DNA from 3 places in the Nitrococcus sp. genome. Region 1 is predicted to be linked to each of the others. Evidence: predicted binding sites of a transcription regulator. Region 1 holds the regulator's gene; each other region holds the start of a gene.
What was found. The regulator sigma-54, encoded in region 1, starts transcription at its own class of promoters, with help from an activator protein. The targets are predictions, from matches to a motif close to TGGCANGNTNCNTGCTT.
Positions count from the first base shown of each region.

Region 2: the regulator sigma-54 is predicted to act here: its motif matches at 2,389-2,405, upstream of AC52Q4_RS06750 (flagellar basal body-associated FliL family protein).
Region 3: the regulator sigma-54 is predicted to act here: its motif matches at 2,867-2,883, upstream of flgB (flagellar basal body rod protein FlgB).

Region 1 is NZ_JBXWZQ010000028.1:14,543-19,711, forward strand. It holds gene AC52Q4_RS02390 (KpsF/GutQ family sugar-phosphate isomerase) at 1-34, shown strand, start outside; gene AC52Q4_RS02395 (KdsC family phosphatase) at 34-591, shown strand; gene lptC (LPS export ABC transporter periplasmic protein LptC) at 584-1,153, shown strand; gene lptA (lipopolysaccharide transport periplasmic protein LptA) at 1,134-1,694, shown strand; gene lptB (LPS export ABC transporter ATP-binding protein) at 1,691-2,440, shown strand; gene AC52Q4_RS02415 (RNA polymerase factor sigma-54) at 2,564-4,045, shown strand; gene hpf (ribosome hibernation-promoting factor, HPF/YfiA family) at 4,062-4,388, shown strand; gene ptsN (PTS IIA-like nitrogen regulatory protein PtsN) at 4,478-4,948, shown strand.
Region 2 is NZ_JBXWZQ010000087.1:3,531-8,699, reverse strand. It holds gene fliO (flagellar biosynthetic protein FliO) at 1-259, opposite strand, end outside; gene fliN (flagellar motor switch protein FliN) at 271-693, opposite strand; gene fliM (flagellar motor switch protein FliM) at 690-1,697, opposite strand; gene AC52Q4_RS06750 (flagellar basal body-associated FliL family protein) at 1,700-2,233, opposite strand; gene AC52Q4_RS06745 (flagellar hook-length control protein FliK) at 2,433-3,404, opposite strand; gene fliJ (flagellar export protein FliJ) at 3,418-3,864, opposite strand; gene fliI (flagellar protein export ATPase FliI) at 3,861-5,169, opposite strand, start outside.
Region 3 is NZ_JBXWZQ010000065.1:36,427-41,595, reverse strand. It holds gene AC52Q4_RS05370 (flagellar basal body rod protein FlgF) at 1-57, opposite strand, end outside; gene flgE (flagellar hook protein FlgE) at 115-1,317, opposite strand; gene AC52Q4_RS05360 (flagellar hook assembly protein FlgD) at 1,336-2,001, opposite strand; gene flgC (flagellar basal body rod protein FlgC) at 2,018-2,431, opposite strand; gene flgB (flagellar basal body rod protein FlgB) at 2,434-2,829, opposite strand; gene flgA (flagellar basal body P-ring formation chaperone FlgA) at 2,982-3,716, shown strand; gene flgM (flagellar biosynthesis anti-sigma factor FlgM) at 3,846-4,151, shown strand; gene AC52Q4_RS05335 (flagella synthesis protein FlgN) at 4,144-4,641, shown strand; tRNA gene AC52Q4_RS05330 (tRNA-Ala) at 4,774-4,849, opposite strand; gene gltX (glutamate--tRNA ligase) at 4,868-5,169, opposite strand, start outside.

The DNA.
Region 1 (5,169 bases):
CATGCACGATCTCCTGCGTGCCGGTGTGGTCTGATGTCGGCATTTGCCGATGCCTATTGCGCGCGCCCCGACGCGGAGGTGATCGCGCGCGCGGCACGGATACGCTTGCTGGTGCTGGATGTCGACGGCGTCCTCACGGACGGGACCCTCTACATTGGCCCGCATGGCGAGGCCATGAAGCCGTTTCACAGCCATGACGGCAAAGGCGTCGCCATGGTCATTGCCTGCGGCATCGAGGTCGCCCTGTTGAGCGCTCGCGGCTTCGTCGCCGTGGCCAGAAGAGCGCGGGAACTGGGCGTTCGCCACGTGATCCAGAACACGTGCGACAAGCGCCGTGCGCTGGACGCGCTGTGCCAGCAACTGGAGATCGTGGCGAGCGAATGCGCTTATGTGGGCGACGACATCGTCGACCTTGGCGCCGTGCGCACCGCCGGCTTGGGCATCGCGGTAGCGGACGCCCACCCCCGCCTTGCCGCAGCCTGCCGCTGGCAGACCCGACGCCCGGGCGGTCGCGGCGCCGTGCGGGAAGTCTGTGAATTACTGCTCGCGGCCCGCGGGCGTCTGCAGGATCTATTGGAGCAGCATGGCTAGCCTCAATCGCAATCGCCTGTTTCCGTTCGGGGCAGTGGTAGCGCTGGCAATTCTGGCGTGGTGGCGATTCGATGAACGGCAGCCGGAGCAACGGCCATCGGAGCAAACCCAAACCACCTATTATTTCGCCGACTTCAGCCTTCATGTGACGCGCCCGGACGGTCGCACCGACTATACGGTGCGCGGCAAGCGCATGGTTCACTACCAGCAAGCCGACGTATCGATCATCGAGCAACCGGTATGGACAGTGTATATGCCCTCCGGCGCCCCCTGGTACGGACGCTCCGACAATGGCCGCATGTGGGCCGGTGGCAGCGAGGTGCTGCTCCGTGGCAAGGTTCGGCTGAATCGCCCAGCGAGTTCGGTCAATCCTTCCATTGCGCTGGAGACGCAGCGTCTGCACCTTCTGCCTCATGAAGACTACGCCGATACCGACACGCCGGTGACGGTCTACGGACGTGATTTCCACATCGACGCCACGGGTGCCCGGGCCTGGATGCGCACGCAGCGCGTTCAGTTGCTCGCCGAGGTCGAGGGGTACTATGCAGCAGCGAGTCACTGAGCGGTGGATCGTCTGGTCGCTGGCCATTGTCACCATGATCACACTATTGGCGCCGTACTCGAGCAGCGTCGCCCGCAACAGCGACCGTGACCAACCCATCAAGCTCAGCGCGAACCAGGCCGAGGTCGATAACGTCAAGGGGGTGAGCGTCTACCGCGGTGACGTCGTGCTCATCCAAGGGACGCTGAAAATCACCGGCAACGTCATGCATGTCTACTACGCCCCGGCCAGTCGCGAGCTTGATCACATTGTCGTCGAGGGGGATCCGGCAAGCTACCGTGAACTGCCCGAAGGCGAGAACGAGTACGTGCACGCCAAGGCGCCGCGCATGGAATACTATGCGAGCGGACCGCGCAGAATCCGCCTATTGGAAGGCGCCACCCTATGGCAGGGCTCCAACACCTTCCGGGGCCACCAGGTTCTCTACGATATCGAGGCGGATCAGGTCGAGGCGCATTCCGGTAAGGACAAGACGAACCGAATTCATATTACGATCTATCCCAATCAGAGACAGGGCAAGGACGCAGACAAGAGCCAATGAGTACACCCCAGCCAGTTCCCAGCAACGAGCTCAAAGCCACTGGGTTGACCAAGCACTACCGCCGTCAGCCGGTGGTCCGGGATGCCTCGTTGCACATCCAAAGCGGTGAGATCGTCGGCTTGCTTGGCCCCAACGGGGCCGGCAAAACGACCTGTTTTTACATGATCGTCGGGCTGGTACCGGCCGACGGCGGACGCATCGCCTTGGACGGCCATGACATCACGCGCCTACCGATGCATGCCCGCGCCCGCTTGGGCATCGGTTACTTGCCACAGGAGGCCTCGGTCTTTCGCAAGCTGACGGTGGCTCAGAATCTGATGGCCATTCTCGAGCTGCGCCGGGGGCTCTCGCGAGTCGAGCGTCGGCGCATCATGGAAGGCCTGTTGGAGGAGTTCCACGTGGCGCACCTGCGCGATCAACTCGGCATCAGTCTCTCCGGCGGTGAGCGCCGGCGGGTGGAAATCGCCCGTGCCCTGGCGGCGGATCCGCGCTTCGTCCTGCTCGACGAGCCTTTCGCCGGTGTCGATCCCATTTCGGTGGGCGACATCAAGGATATCGTCCGGCATCTGGTTGCCCGAGGAATCGGTGTGCTCATAACAGATCACAACGTGCGCGACACGCTCGGCATTGTCGATCGGGCGTACATCCTGAGCGGCGGCAAGATGATCGCCGAGGGCTCTGCGGAAGCCGTGCTTGCCGACGATCAGGTCAAGGCGGTCTATCTAGGGCGTAATTTTCGCCTGTGACGAACGCCCAGCTTCTGGCACCATAAGAAATCGATCAACAGCTGCGCTACTCTGTAATGTGATACGTTTCAATCACGGACGTTACGCGGTAGCCGCTTGGGAGCTTCGCCAGCACAGCGAAACATGAAACAGTCGCTTCAGCTTCGCCTGCGTCAGCAGCTCACAATGACTCCCCAGCTTCAGCAGGCCATACGCCTGTTACAGCTGCCCACCCTTGAGCTGCGGACGGAGATACAGCAGGCCCTCGAGTCCAACCTGATGCTCGAACTCGCCGAGGAGGCCGATAACAGCTTCGATGAGACGGAGCTGCTCGTGAGCCCTTCGGAGCGTGAATACGAGACCGAGCGGGGGGCCGAAAGCGCGGCGCAGAATCGCGAGGACGCGGCACAAACCGAGCGACTGAGCGATGATCTGCCGATGGACACGACGTGGGAGGATGTCTACAACGGCACGACCGTGTACAGTGACCCGGGCTATACAGAGGAGCGGGATCCTTTTGCCAATCAAAGCGAGGGCGGTCAATCACTACAGGATTACTTGTCCTGGCAAGCCCAGCTCAATCGCTTCTCGACCCGGGAGCTTACCATCGCCGAGGCCATCATCGATGCGGTGGGCGACGACGGTTATCTGAGCTGCCCCCTGGATGAAATCCATATGGCGCTTCCCGCAGAATGGGGCGTGTCCGCGGAGGAAATGGAAGCCGTTCTGGGCCAGGTTCAGCACTTCGACCCGGTGGGCGTTGCAGCGCGCGACCCGCGGGAGGCGCTGCTGGTCCAGCTCGACCAACTCGAGCCCGAGACGCCGTGGCTCGCGCAGGCGCGGCAGCTCATCGACCAGTACCTTGGGCTGGTCGCCAAGCGGCAATTCGCCCAACTCAAGCGTAGGCTGCGCCTCGACGAGGAAGCCCTTCAGCAGACACTGGCGCTGGTCCAGACGCTCGATCCCCGGCCCGGCTTGCGCATCAGCAGTGCGCGACCCGAATACATTATTCCGGATGTTTACGTGCGCAAGGAAAATGGCTCATGGCATGTGGAGGTCAACCCGGATGCCTATCCGCGTGTGCGCGTCAACAGCCAGTATGCAGGGCTCGTGCGTCGCGGCGACAACAGCCGTGACAACTCGGTCATGCGACAGCACCTCCAGGAAGCGCGTTGGCTGATCAAGAGCTTGCATTCGCGCAATGAAACCTTGCTGAAGGTGGCACAGTGTATCGTGGAGCGGCAACGGGATTTTCTCGAGCACGGCGCTGAGGCAATGAAACCCTTGGTGCTGCGCGAGGTGGCCGAAGCAATCAATATGCACGAATCCACCGTATCGCGCATCACGAGCCAAAAGTACCTCAGGGCGCCGAGCGGGACCTACGAGTTCAAGCATTTTTTTTCGAGCCATGTTCAGACGATGGACGGGGGAGAATGTTCCGCGACGGCGATACGGGCCCGAATTCGGCGTTTGATCGCCGACGAAGACTCGTCATGCCCGCTCAGCGACAATCAGCTAACCGAGCGACTTCAGGCTGACGGCATTAATGTGGCGAGAAGGACGGTGGCCAAGTATCGTGAGTCCATGAGTATCGCGTCATCCACAGAGCGCAGGCGTCTGGCCTGATCACCGAGAGGGCGTTATGCAAATCGATATCACTGGGCACCACGTGGAAGTCACTGAGGCGTTACGCGATTATGTGGCGTTGAAATTCGACAAGCTGGAGCGGCACTTCGACAACGTGGTCGATGCGCACGTCGTTTTGACCGTCGAGAAACTGACCCAGAAAGCGGAGGCGACGCTCAACTTAAGCGGGGCCAAACTCTATGCCGATGCGCTTGATGAGGACATGTATGCTGCAATCGACGCTCTGATCGACAAGCTCGACAGACAAGTCGTCAAGCACAAGGAAAAGCGGGCGGATCACCATCGCCGGGAAGGCTCGGTAAGCCAAGCTCTCGAACAGTAACGAGCCGGTGGGCGGGATGCAGGACCCTGGCCCGTGCGAATATCGCACGTGAGGAACGTCTCAAATTTCGTCCATTGGGGCATTGGACAATGAACGTTGTCAACCTGTTAGTCCCTGAGCGTATCCGCTGCGGGGTTCATGTCACCAGCAAAAAACGCAGTTTGGAAGTTCTCAGCGTGCTCCTCGCTAACACGATGGGCGAGCCCACTGACAGAACGATTTTCGAGCATCTGATCGGACGGGAGCGCCTAGGGAGCACTGGGCTCGGCAAAGGCGTTGCATTGCCGCATGCCCGCGTAGACGGAATCAGCGACACATTAGGCGCTCTGATCCGACTCGACCAGCCGATTGACTTCGATGCCATCGACAAGCAACCGGTTGATTTGCTATTCGCCTTGATTGTGCCGAAGCATTTCACCGACGAGCATCTACGCATTCTCGCGGCCTTGGCGGAGCTATTCAGCGATCACGCCTTCTGCGAACGATTGCGCAGCAGCCAAAGCGAAGAGGAGATTTACCAGCATATCAGTCGCTGGCAAGCCAGCCAGCAAGGCGCCTGAGCCGGCGTTATAAACGATGTGCCCTCACTACCTGGGGGATGTGGCAATAGACAAAGGAATACCCTGGCAGACGACTCCCGGTAATGACCAACCGAACGGCCGACAGCGAAACCGGCCGCAATTGCGCGAGCGTAAGTGATCGAGCTCGGCCGTGCGTGGCGTTCAAATCGGTCGGAGAGAGGGAATGCGGAATACAGTAAGACTAGGGAATATCAGGCTCG
Region 2 (5,169 bases), on a different contig from region 1:
TTCGCTCCCGGTTACCGACGGCCAGGCCGCCCAGAATCCGCAGCTGACCATTGACGCTGCGATTGAAACGCGCCATTCGCCGCAGCAGCCAGGCGAGGGCGACGATCACCGCCAGCACGACTCCGAGCGCCAAGGTCAGCCGCAGCAGCGCGTTCGGGTCGACACCCACGCCCTCGACCCGGGCCGCCGCGTGAGCGATCGATGCCGGTAAATTGACGAGTACGGTGGCGAAAATCCGTCCAATGCGCGGCGCGCCCATGGCTGAAGTCCTTATTTGAGCTTGCGGACTCGCTCACTCTGGCTGACGACATCGGTCAGACGAATGCCGAACCGCTCGTTGACCACCACCACTTCGCCGTGGGCGATCAAAGTGCCGTTGACCATGACGTCCAACGGCTCACCCGCCAGACGATCGAGCTCGACCACCGAGCCTTGATTGAGCTGCAGCAGATTGCGAATGTTGATCTGAGTGCGACCGAGCTCCATGGACAGCGTGACCGGTATATCCAGAATGACGTCAAGGCCGACGTCCTCATCCGCGGTTTCGACCGGCGGCTCGTCGGAGGAGTCCAGCTTGTCGAAAGCCGCGCGTTCCACGCCTCCGGCATCCTCGCCACGCTCGCCACCCTGTTCGGCCAGGGCATCCGCCCAATCCTCGCCCATCTCCTGCTCCTTGAACGGCTGTTTACTCATGTGCGTCTCCTTAGGCTGACCAGGGACTGGTGCTGCGGAGCCCGAATCGGCTCCGTGATCTTGACGGCCACATTACCGCCGCTCTGCCCAGGACGACCGCGCAGCACCGGTACGCCCTCCGCGCGCAGCGTCACCGTCTCGGGCATCTCGATGGGGATGATGTCACCGGGGCGCAGCCGCATGAGCTCGCGCAGGCTGATGCTGGCCTCGGCGAGCCGGCAGGAGAGTTCTACCGATGCGCTCTTCATTTCCTCGCGCAGCGAGGTCACCCAGCGTTGGTCGAAGTCATTGCGATCGCTCTGCACGCCGGCATTGAGGATGTCCCGAATGGGCTCGATCATGGTGTAGGGCAACGTGATGTGGAGATCTCCGCCGCCGCCGTTGAGCTCGACGTGAAAACGCGAGACGGCGACCACCTCCGAGGGCGAGACGATGTTCGCGAACTGCGGATTGACCTCCATGTTCAGGAACTCGAAATCCACGGGCAGCACCGGATTCCACGCCTCCCGCAGATTGTCGAACGCCTGATCGAGCACCTTGCGAATCACCCGCGATTCGGTGGGCGTGAACTCTCGCCCCTCGATCTTGCTGAAATAACGCCCGTCCCCGCCGAAGAAATTATCGACCAGGATGAATACCAGCTTGGGATCGAGCACGCACAAACCGGTGCCGCGCAACGGGGGGATCTTCACCAGATTGAGGCTCGTCGGCAGATAAAGCGTGTGTACATACTCGGAGAACTTGAGCATCTCCACACCGGCGACGCTCACCTCCGCCGCCTTGCGCAGCATGTTGAACAGTCCGGTGCGAAACAGCCGGGCGAAGCGCTCGTTGACCATCTCGAGCGTGGGCATCCGCCCGCGCACGATGCGGTCCTGGAACTGAAAATCGTAAGCGCTGACGCCCTCGGCGGCGAATTCGGGCTGCTCCCCGACCTCTCCACCGTCGATGCCATGGAGCAGCGCGTCAATCTCTTCCTGACTGAGAACATCTTGGTGGGACATGGTTATTGCATCACGAACGCTGTGAAATACACCGCCTCGATATCGCCGGGCGCACCGACCTCATCGAGGACGCTATTGACCTCATCGAGGGTTTTCTTCCGCAGTTGCTCCTTGCCCTCGCGGCTGCTCAGCTCTTCATAGCTCTGGCTGCTCAGCAGCATGAGAAGGCTGTTGCGGATCATGGGCATATTGGCTTGCGCGGCGTCGATAACCGGCTGCTCGCGAGCCATCAGCTGCAGCCCGGCCTGCAGGTAGCCAACCCGCCCTTGCCGGTTGAAGTTAACCACCAACGGCGGCTCGAGCGGCAGGTAGATCGCGGGCTTCTGCGAGGCTTCGGATGCCTGCTCGGCGGCCTCCCCGCTGCTCGCACCCGCGGCAGCCGCGGACGCTGCCGGATCACCGCCGAGGTAACCCGTGAAATAGAGCCCCGCCAAAATGCCGACCCCGACGAGCAGGGCGACGACCAATACGATCGTGATGAGTATCCAGGTAGCCAGGCCTGTTTGTCGCTTTCCGCTGGGACTGTCTGCGGCCATCCGCCGAGCTCCTCTTTGTCTTGGTTTCCGGCGATCTCATCTCCCGAGGTGAAGCAACCGGCACCAGACCCGCGCCTCGGTATACCCGCAGGTGCGCTGGAGCGAGTGTTCAGCAGAGCTCAGGAGACATTGCGCGCGACGCGCTCCTGAACCCAATGCAGTTTTCTTGCCAAGTGAGCGAGCCCCGTCGCGCGCCCCCTCAGGCGTAATGATCCACCAGCGAGCGGCCAATTCGGCGCGGCTCGGCGACCGCGGACGGAATCGACTCCGACCCGCCGGTGACGCCGGGTGCGGCAAACTCCTGTGCTCCAGAGCCCGAGTAGGAGCGATCACCGCGGCCCTCGTCCTGGGAGACATTCACATCGACCGCGCTGAAGCCTGCGTCCGTCAACATGCCGCGCAGGCGCGATGCATCGGCGGCAAGCGCCTCACGTGTCAACGCATGCTGTGCGTTGAGCGCGATGCTGACCTCGTCACCGTGCAGCGAAACGGCGATGTCGAGCGGTCCAAGCCCGGGTGGGCTGAGCAGCAATCGGGCCTGCTGCACCTCGTTTTGGACCATCCAGAGCATCCGCTCGCCGACCGCCTGGCCAAACCCCGCCACGGCGACCGGGGTGGCCACCTGCAGCGTCGGAATTCCGGCGCGGTTCTCCGTCGCCGGCGAGCTCACGGCGTTCGAGGCGCTCACCCCCTGCAGCAAATTCTGAAACACCGCCAGCGATTTGGCATCGGGGTCGTCGCCAGCTTGCCCAAGCGCCTTCCCCTCATCGCCCGCCCCCAAGGCCGCCAAAATGCCGGCGACCGGATCACCCACTTGGCCGGCGGCTCGAGCCGACCCTCCGGAGGCGGCCGTCAATAGCCCAAGCAATGCATTAGGATCCACCCGGCCGCCGGAACTTGAGGCGGGAAAACCGGCGTGCGCCGAGCGATCCACCAGCCCCGCCAGCCAGGGCAGCAGGCCGTCCGGCGCGATGGCGGGAACCTCGTCGCTATGCTCTTCCAACCAGTTCGCCAGCGCCTCGGGATCAACGCTTCGCCCCGTCTTCCTCTCGATTTGGGTGAGCAAATCCGCCATGAATCCGCCGTCGCTCTGAGCGCCGCCCTCGGGTGCGGGGCTGGTTGGCCGGGGCGCGCCAACGCCGCCGAGCTGCAAGTTATTGGAAGGCATCATCTACGCTCCCTCGCTATTGACTGTTTTCAGGGCCTGTCGGGCGCTGCGCCAGCGCGTCGTTGAGGCGCTGATCGCGCACGGCATCGGCGTGCTGCTCCACGCGACGGTAGCGCCCGACGAGCTGTTCCAGTGCCTGAGCGTTGCCCCATTGGTCCAACCAGCTCAGCCGCATCTCTTCGACTTCGCCTTCCAGGCGTTCAAGGCACTGCTGCTGTTGGCAAATGGCCTGGTCGATGCGCCCCAGAAACGCGTTGTAATCGCGCAGGCGGTAGGCGTCGATGCCTTGACTACCCGAGACGGCCAATTTCTGTGCATACTCGCGGCGAAATCCGCGCAGCTGCTCGATGCGCTCCCCTTCCTGACTCAGCCGCTCGCGGTGAGCGGCATAGGCGCGCGCCAGCTCGCTCGCCCGCTCGCTGGCAAGGCGATGAATGGGTTCCATTCGCTTGGATCGCTTCATTGCTCGACCTCAACGGCCGCCCGGCCCTTTTCGCCGAGCAGATCGAGCAGCGTTTCCACACTCTCTGCAAAGCCCACGGCCTCGTTGACCTCCTGACGCAGGAAGCGAGTAAGCTGCGGATGATAGGCAATCGCCTCATCGACGCGGGGATCACTGCCCGCCTTGTAGGCGCCGACATTGATCAGATCCTGATTCTGCCGATGCACGGAATAGAGGCTTTTGAACCGCTGTACGGCCTTGAGCTGCTCTGGAGCGATGATGTTCAACATAGCCCGGCTCGCCGAGGCCTCGATGTCGATCGCCGGGTAGTGACCGGCGTCGGCCAGCTCGCGACTGAGCACGACATGGCCATCGAGGATCGCGCGCGCCGAATCGGCCACCGGGTCGTTTTGATCATCCCCTTCGGCGAGGACCGTGTAGAACGCCGTGATCGAACCGCCACCGTCGGGACCGTTGCCGGCCCGCTCCACCAGCTGAGGCAGCTTGGCGAAAACTGACGGCGGATAACCTTTGGTGGTCGGCGGCTCACCGATGGCCAGTCCGATCTCACGCTGCGCCTGGGCATAGCGGGTCAGCGAATCCATCAGCAGCAACACCTGACGTCCCTGATCGCGGAAATACTCGGCGATGGCGGTGGTCAAAAGCGCGCCGTGCAGGCGCACCAGCGGCGACGTGTCGGCCGGCGCGGCGACCACCACGGCCCGCGAGAGCCCCTCCGGTCCGAGTATGTGATCGATGAACTCCTTTACCTCGCGACCACGCTCGCCGATGAGCCCCACGACCACCACATCGGCGTTGGTATAGCGGGTCATCATGCCGAGCAGCACGCTCTTACCCACACCGCTGCCCGCGAACAGCCCCATGCGCTGCCCGCCTCCGACGGTCAGCAACGCATTAATGGCGCGGATGCCGACATCGAGCGGGCGCTGGATCGGGGCCCGCGAGAGCGGATTGATTTGCCGACCGATGAGCGGTATCGCGGCCTCGGCCGGGGGCATGGCTTTGCCATCGAGCGGCCGCCCGGTACCGTCGAGCACGCGGCCCAGCAGGGCCGACCCCACCTGCGCCTCGCACGCGGAAAGTTGCGGTATGACGCGCGCATTGGGCGTAAGACCGTGCAGCGGCCCGGTCGGCATCAAGTAAAGTTTTTCACCGGCGAAACCCACCACCTCGACCTCGACGCGGGCACCGCCGCTGCCGATGACCGTGCAACGCGAGCCCACCGCGGCTTGGCAGCCCTCCGCCTCGAGCGTAAGGCCCACCATTCGCTGCAGCTGGCCCTCCACCACGAGCGTTGGCCGGCGT
Region 3 (5,169 bases), on a different contig from region 1:
CTGGGCCTTCAGCGCGTGCTTGGCCCCGGTCATAGCGATGTAGAGAAACCTGTCCATAAACTGTACTGCTCCCGGTGCGGAGCGCGGTCACCGGCTGACGACCGCGCCGTTGACTTAGCGAATATTCAGGACACTCTGGGTGATCTGATCCTGGGTGCTGATCATCTGGGAGTTCGCCTGGAAGTTGCGCTGAGCCGTGATCATGTGCACCAACTGCTCGGTCAGGTTGACGTTCGACTTCTCCAACGCCCCGCCCTGAATCGAGCCCACGCCCGAGGAGCCTGGCGCGGCGGTGACCGGCGCTCCGGACTCGAAGCTCTCCACCCAATGGGTGTCACCGACTTGGCGGAGATTTCCCGGGCTGGCGAAGCGGCTCAGGGCGATCTGGCCGAGTGCCTGGGATTGACCGTTGGTGAAACGGGCGAGGATACGGCCGTCGTCCTCTACCGCGAGGCCTGCGAATTGCCCGGCCGAATAGCCATCCTGCGACAGCGATTTGACGTCGAACACGGAGCCATACTGGGTCAGCGACGAATAATCGACGCTGATATTCGACGTGCCGGCGCCGGCGTAATTGAACGGGAAAGTCGTGGCTCCGCTTGTGGAGACGAACTGACCGGCGCTGTCGAACGTCACGGTAGTGGGGCCCTTCGTCCCAGTACCGTCGTCGCCGTCGACGTAGACGTCCCAGACGTTATCGCTTTGCTTTTGGAAATAGAGCGTCGCGAAATGGTCCTTACCCTGGGCGTCATAGACCGTCGTCGACGTGGAGAAGTTGTAAGTCGCAGGGTCCGCAGGATCGAAGGCGGTCCCGATGGCCGCGGCCCCGGAGTCGAGGTTCGCGCTCAGGCCAATGTTGGCGCTCGCCTTGGGGGCGACGTTGCCGACGTTGACCTGGAGGTCCCCCTGGGCTCCACCGATACTGCCGTTTGGCCCGGCGAGATAACCGGTCAGACGATGGCCGTGCCCATCGACGATGTAGCCATCGCGATCGAGCTCGAATGCCCCGTTGCGTGAATAGGTCGTGGCACCGTTATCGTTCAATGCGAAGAATCCGGTGCCATTTACGGCGAGATCCAGGGTGTTGCCCGTGAAATCGAACTGACCCTGGGTGAACTGCTGGGACACCGAGGCGAGCCGAGTACCCTGGCCGATGGACGTGCGCGCCATCCCAAGATTGCTCGTCGCGTAGAGATCGGCGAATTCGGCGCGCGAGAATTTGAACCCCGTCGTCGCGCTGTTCGCCACATTATTGCCGGTTACGTCCAGGTCCGCAGACGCCGCGTTGAGACCGGTCAAGGCTGTTTCAAATGACATGCGCCATTTCCTCCGTGCTTATTTGACTTGAGTAACTGCATCAAGGCTGACTGCGCCCAGGCCATCGAGATTGAGCTCGAGGCTCTGGCCCGCTCCAAGCGTCACGCTATCGACTCGCGCCGGTGCTCGCATCGGCAGCGACACACTCTGCCCATCGATCTGCGATTGCGCTTGCAGCTGATAGGCGCCGGACGGCATAGCCTTGCCTTCAGCGTTTCTACCGTCCCAATGAAGTGCCGCCTCTCCGGCGGGCTGTGGACCGAGTTCGATGCGGTGCACGACCTGCCCCGCATCGTCCAGCACGGCAACCGTCAGATTGCTGACGGCCGTGGGCAGCTGCACGCTGGCCTCCATTGTTCCGTCGGCCGGCAGATAGCCGCGATCGGAGTCGACAACGACTTGACGCCCGACCAGCGAGGCAGCTTGCAGGGCCAGATTGCCTTGCATGTTGGTCTGGAATGCCTGAAAGGAGCCGTGCAACTGGTCGATTCCCGAGGCCGAGGTGAACTGGGCGATTTGCGTCAGAAACTCGCCGTTGGACATCGGCTTCAGCGGATTCTGGTTCTGCAGCTGCGCGACCATCATCTTGAGGAAATCGTCCTGGCTCACTTGTTTGGAGGCGGGCTGGGAGGCATCCGCAGCACCGCCGACACCGTTTCCGGTCAACGCCGATAAGTCGAGCATTACTGGCCTCCGGCCCTTAGCTTCCGAGCTTCAAGGTCTGCAACAGGAGGTCGCGCGAGGTGCTCACCACCTCGACGTTGTTTTGATAGGAACGTGACGCCGAGATCATGTTCACCATCGCCTCCACCGTGTTCACATTCGATTGGTAGACATAGCCATTGCCATCGGCCAACGGATTGTTCGGCTGGTATAAGGGCTCGGCGGCGGCGGAGCTGGTGACAATGCCGCGCAGCTGCACCGGTACCGCCGGGGAATCGCCGTTGGCCGCATCCAGGGCCGCGGCAAACACCGGTTGGCGGGCCTTGTAGGCCTGCTCGGCTGTGCTCGCGACCGTCCCTGCATTTGCCAAATTACTGGCGGTGATATTCAGCCGCAGTGCCTGTGCGCTCATTGCCGAACCGGCGACGTCGAAAATATCGAAGAGGGCCATGATCAATTTCCTTTGATGGCGCCGAGTAGGTTTTGGATGCGGCCACCGAGAAACTGCAGGGCCGCCTGATACTCGAGCGTGTTCTGGGAGAAGCGCGCCTGCTCACGGTCGAGCTCGACGGTATTGCCGTCGAGTGAGGGATTGGCCGGCACGCGGTACTTGACCGTTGATTTTCCGACGCCGGGCTGTTGTGACCCGATATGGCGGGCGTCGGTCGTGCGCAACGTGCCGTTGCCGGTGTTCGCCTGTCGCATCGATTCATTGAAGTCGAGATCACGCGCCTTGTAGTTGGGAGTGTCCGCGTTGGCGATGTTGCTCGCCAGGAACTGGGTGCGCTCGGCACGCAGCTTGAGCGCCGACGCGGGCAAACCGAAGGCTTTGTCCAAAGTACCGCTCATGTCGTTTTACCTCGTTGCAAATGAGTTGGCGGTGATATAGCAATATGCGTGCCATACGTTGTGCAGTCGTTTTCCGTGATAGGCCCCGCTGGGTAGAGGTTGGCAGGAGAAATGCATATATATGCTGAGTTCATTTGCATAAGGTGTACCTCATGACCCGGCAACTGCGGATTTTGGGAGTACGACTTGCCTTCGGGCTCGTTCTCGCTCTTCTCCTGCTGGCGACCGGCCAGGGGGTCGGCGCCACGGAAGGGCGCTATCAGTCGCTCGCGGCGATCCACGAGGCCGTTTTTCAATTCGTGAAGGAGAAATTCCAAGGCCCCGGCGTGGTCGATGAAGTGATCATCGAGCATCTCGATCCGCGTCTTCGTCTCGCGGCGTGCGGTGGCGAGCTTCAACCATTCGTGCCGGAGGGGCAGCTGAACGCCAGTCGTTTGACGGTCGGCGTGCGCTGTTCCGCTCCGAAACCGTGGCGGCTGTACGTTCCCGTTAGGGTCACACGACATATCGAGGTGTTGGTCGCCTCGCGCCCGCTACCCCGGGGTGTGGCCTTGACCGAGGATGCGATCCGCTACGCGCCACGCGATCCGGCCGATTTGTCCGGCGCGTGGTATACGCAACCGAAGCAGTTGCTCGGTTTGGAGACTCGTCGGGCGATCCGTGCCGGCGAGGTGCTCTCGCCGCAACTCGTGACGTCGGCGCGCCTCATCCGTCGCGGCCAGGAGCTGATACTGTTCGCGACCACGGGCGCGATGACCGTGACGATGAAGGGAAAAGCGCTGGAGGATGGCGTCGAGGGTGATATCGTGCGGGTGCGTAACCTTTCCTCCAACCGTATCGTGGAAGGTCGGGTGATTGACGCCGACAAGGTGCAGGTCAGCCTATAGGTGGTGTGCTATCCTCCGTTGGATTAAAGTTTTCGTCGTTGCGGTCGATTGCTAAGCCAAGGGGTATCAAAGCCCCCGGGTTTCACTGCCGTAACGGCCCAGGCCAACGGAATTGAGGGAGTTTGCGCGATGACTAGCCCCATCGAGAACAGACCGCATGTCGTGCGGTCCCAGGTTGCGGGCCAGAACCGGGCCCACGACGCCAGGGCCGAATCGCTAGGCTCGTCGGCGGAGGCGCATTCTGCCAAGCGTTTGGACGCCAGCCTGCAATCCGATCGGCTACAGGCCGTGAGCGATGCGCTGGAGCGCACACCCGAGATCGATTCGAAACGAGTGGCGGACATTCGTGAGCGGATTGCCCGCGGCGAGTATCCGCTGAATGTCGAGCGAATTGCGGAACGATTCACAGCATTAGAGAAATTGCTAGATGGCTGACGGGATCAACATGGCGGCGACGGCGCGGATTCGCCATTCCATTGAGGATGCGATGGCAGCGCTTGAACAGCTCGCGCAGCTGCTGGCGGATGAATGCCGCCTGCTGGGGCACCGAGCCCCACCCGAGCAAATGGAGCGTTTGGCGAGGGACAAGCGCGACGTCGTGGCAGCGCTCGAGCAAATCGACGTCGCTCGCCAGCACACCTTGCGTGAGGCGGGGTGTGACTCGCCCATGCAGGGGATGAAGCAATTCTTGCAGCTGGCTCAGGCCCCGGAGCTGGCGGCTTTGTGGCAGGGTTTTCTGGCAAAGCTTCGCGAGGTGCGTGCGCTCAACGAAGCCAACGGGCTGGCGATCCGACGGAGCCAAGCGCTCGTGGGTGCCGAGCTCAAGGTGCTGCGGGGAGAGTCTCCGGAGGCGGGCGGGGCGCTGTACGATGCTGCCGGAGGGTGCGGCTACGCCGCTCGCGGCCGAATCATTTCGAGCGCATAGGCAACGCCATTTTACTGGCCGGCTCTTGGTGAAAGGCGCCTCGACGCGGGCGAATTTCGGCCTGATTATTACGGCTGCCGTTTACCGACGCGCGGCTTCGTCCAGCGGCAGCATGGCTTCGGCGGTAGGGGATGGTGGAGCCAGGCGGGATCGAACCGCCGACCTCTTGCATGCCATGCAAGCGCTCTCCCAGCTGAGCTATGGCCCCAAAATATAAAGCAAAAGTTTAGGGTTGCGTCGATTGTGTGTCAAGCACTGGGCCCGCGCCACCCAGGTTTCCTCGGATCCAGGCCTCGGCCGTCTCGATGCGATGCAGGGTGTTTTCACGGCCGAGCAGCGCCAAGGTTACGTCAATCGGCGGCGAGACCGGACCACCACAGACCGCTATTCGTAGCGGCTGTGCTACCGCGCCGAGCTTGAGGCCGGCGGCTTGCGCGACGGCTGTAACCGCGTCGTGCAAACGCTCTGCTGTCCAATCTTGTAGGGCGGCGAGCTCTGCACGCACCCGCGCGAACAGCCCCGGCGTCT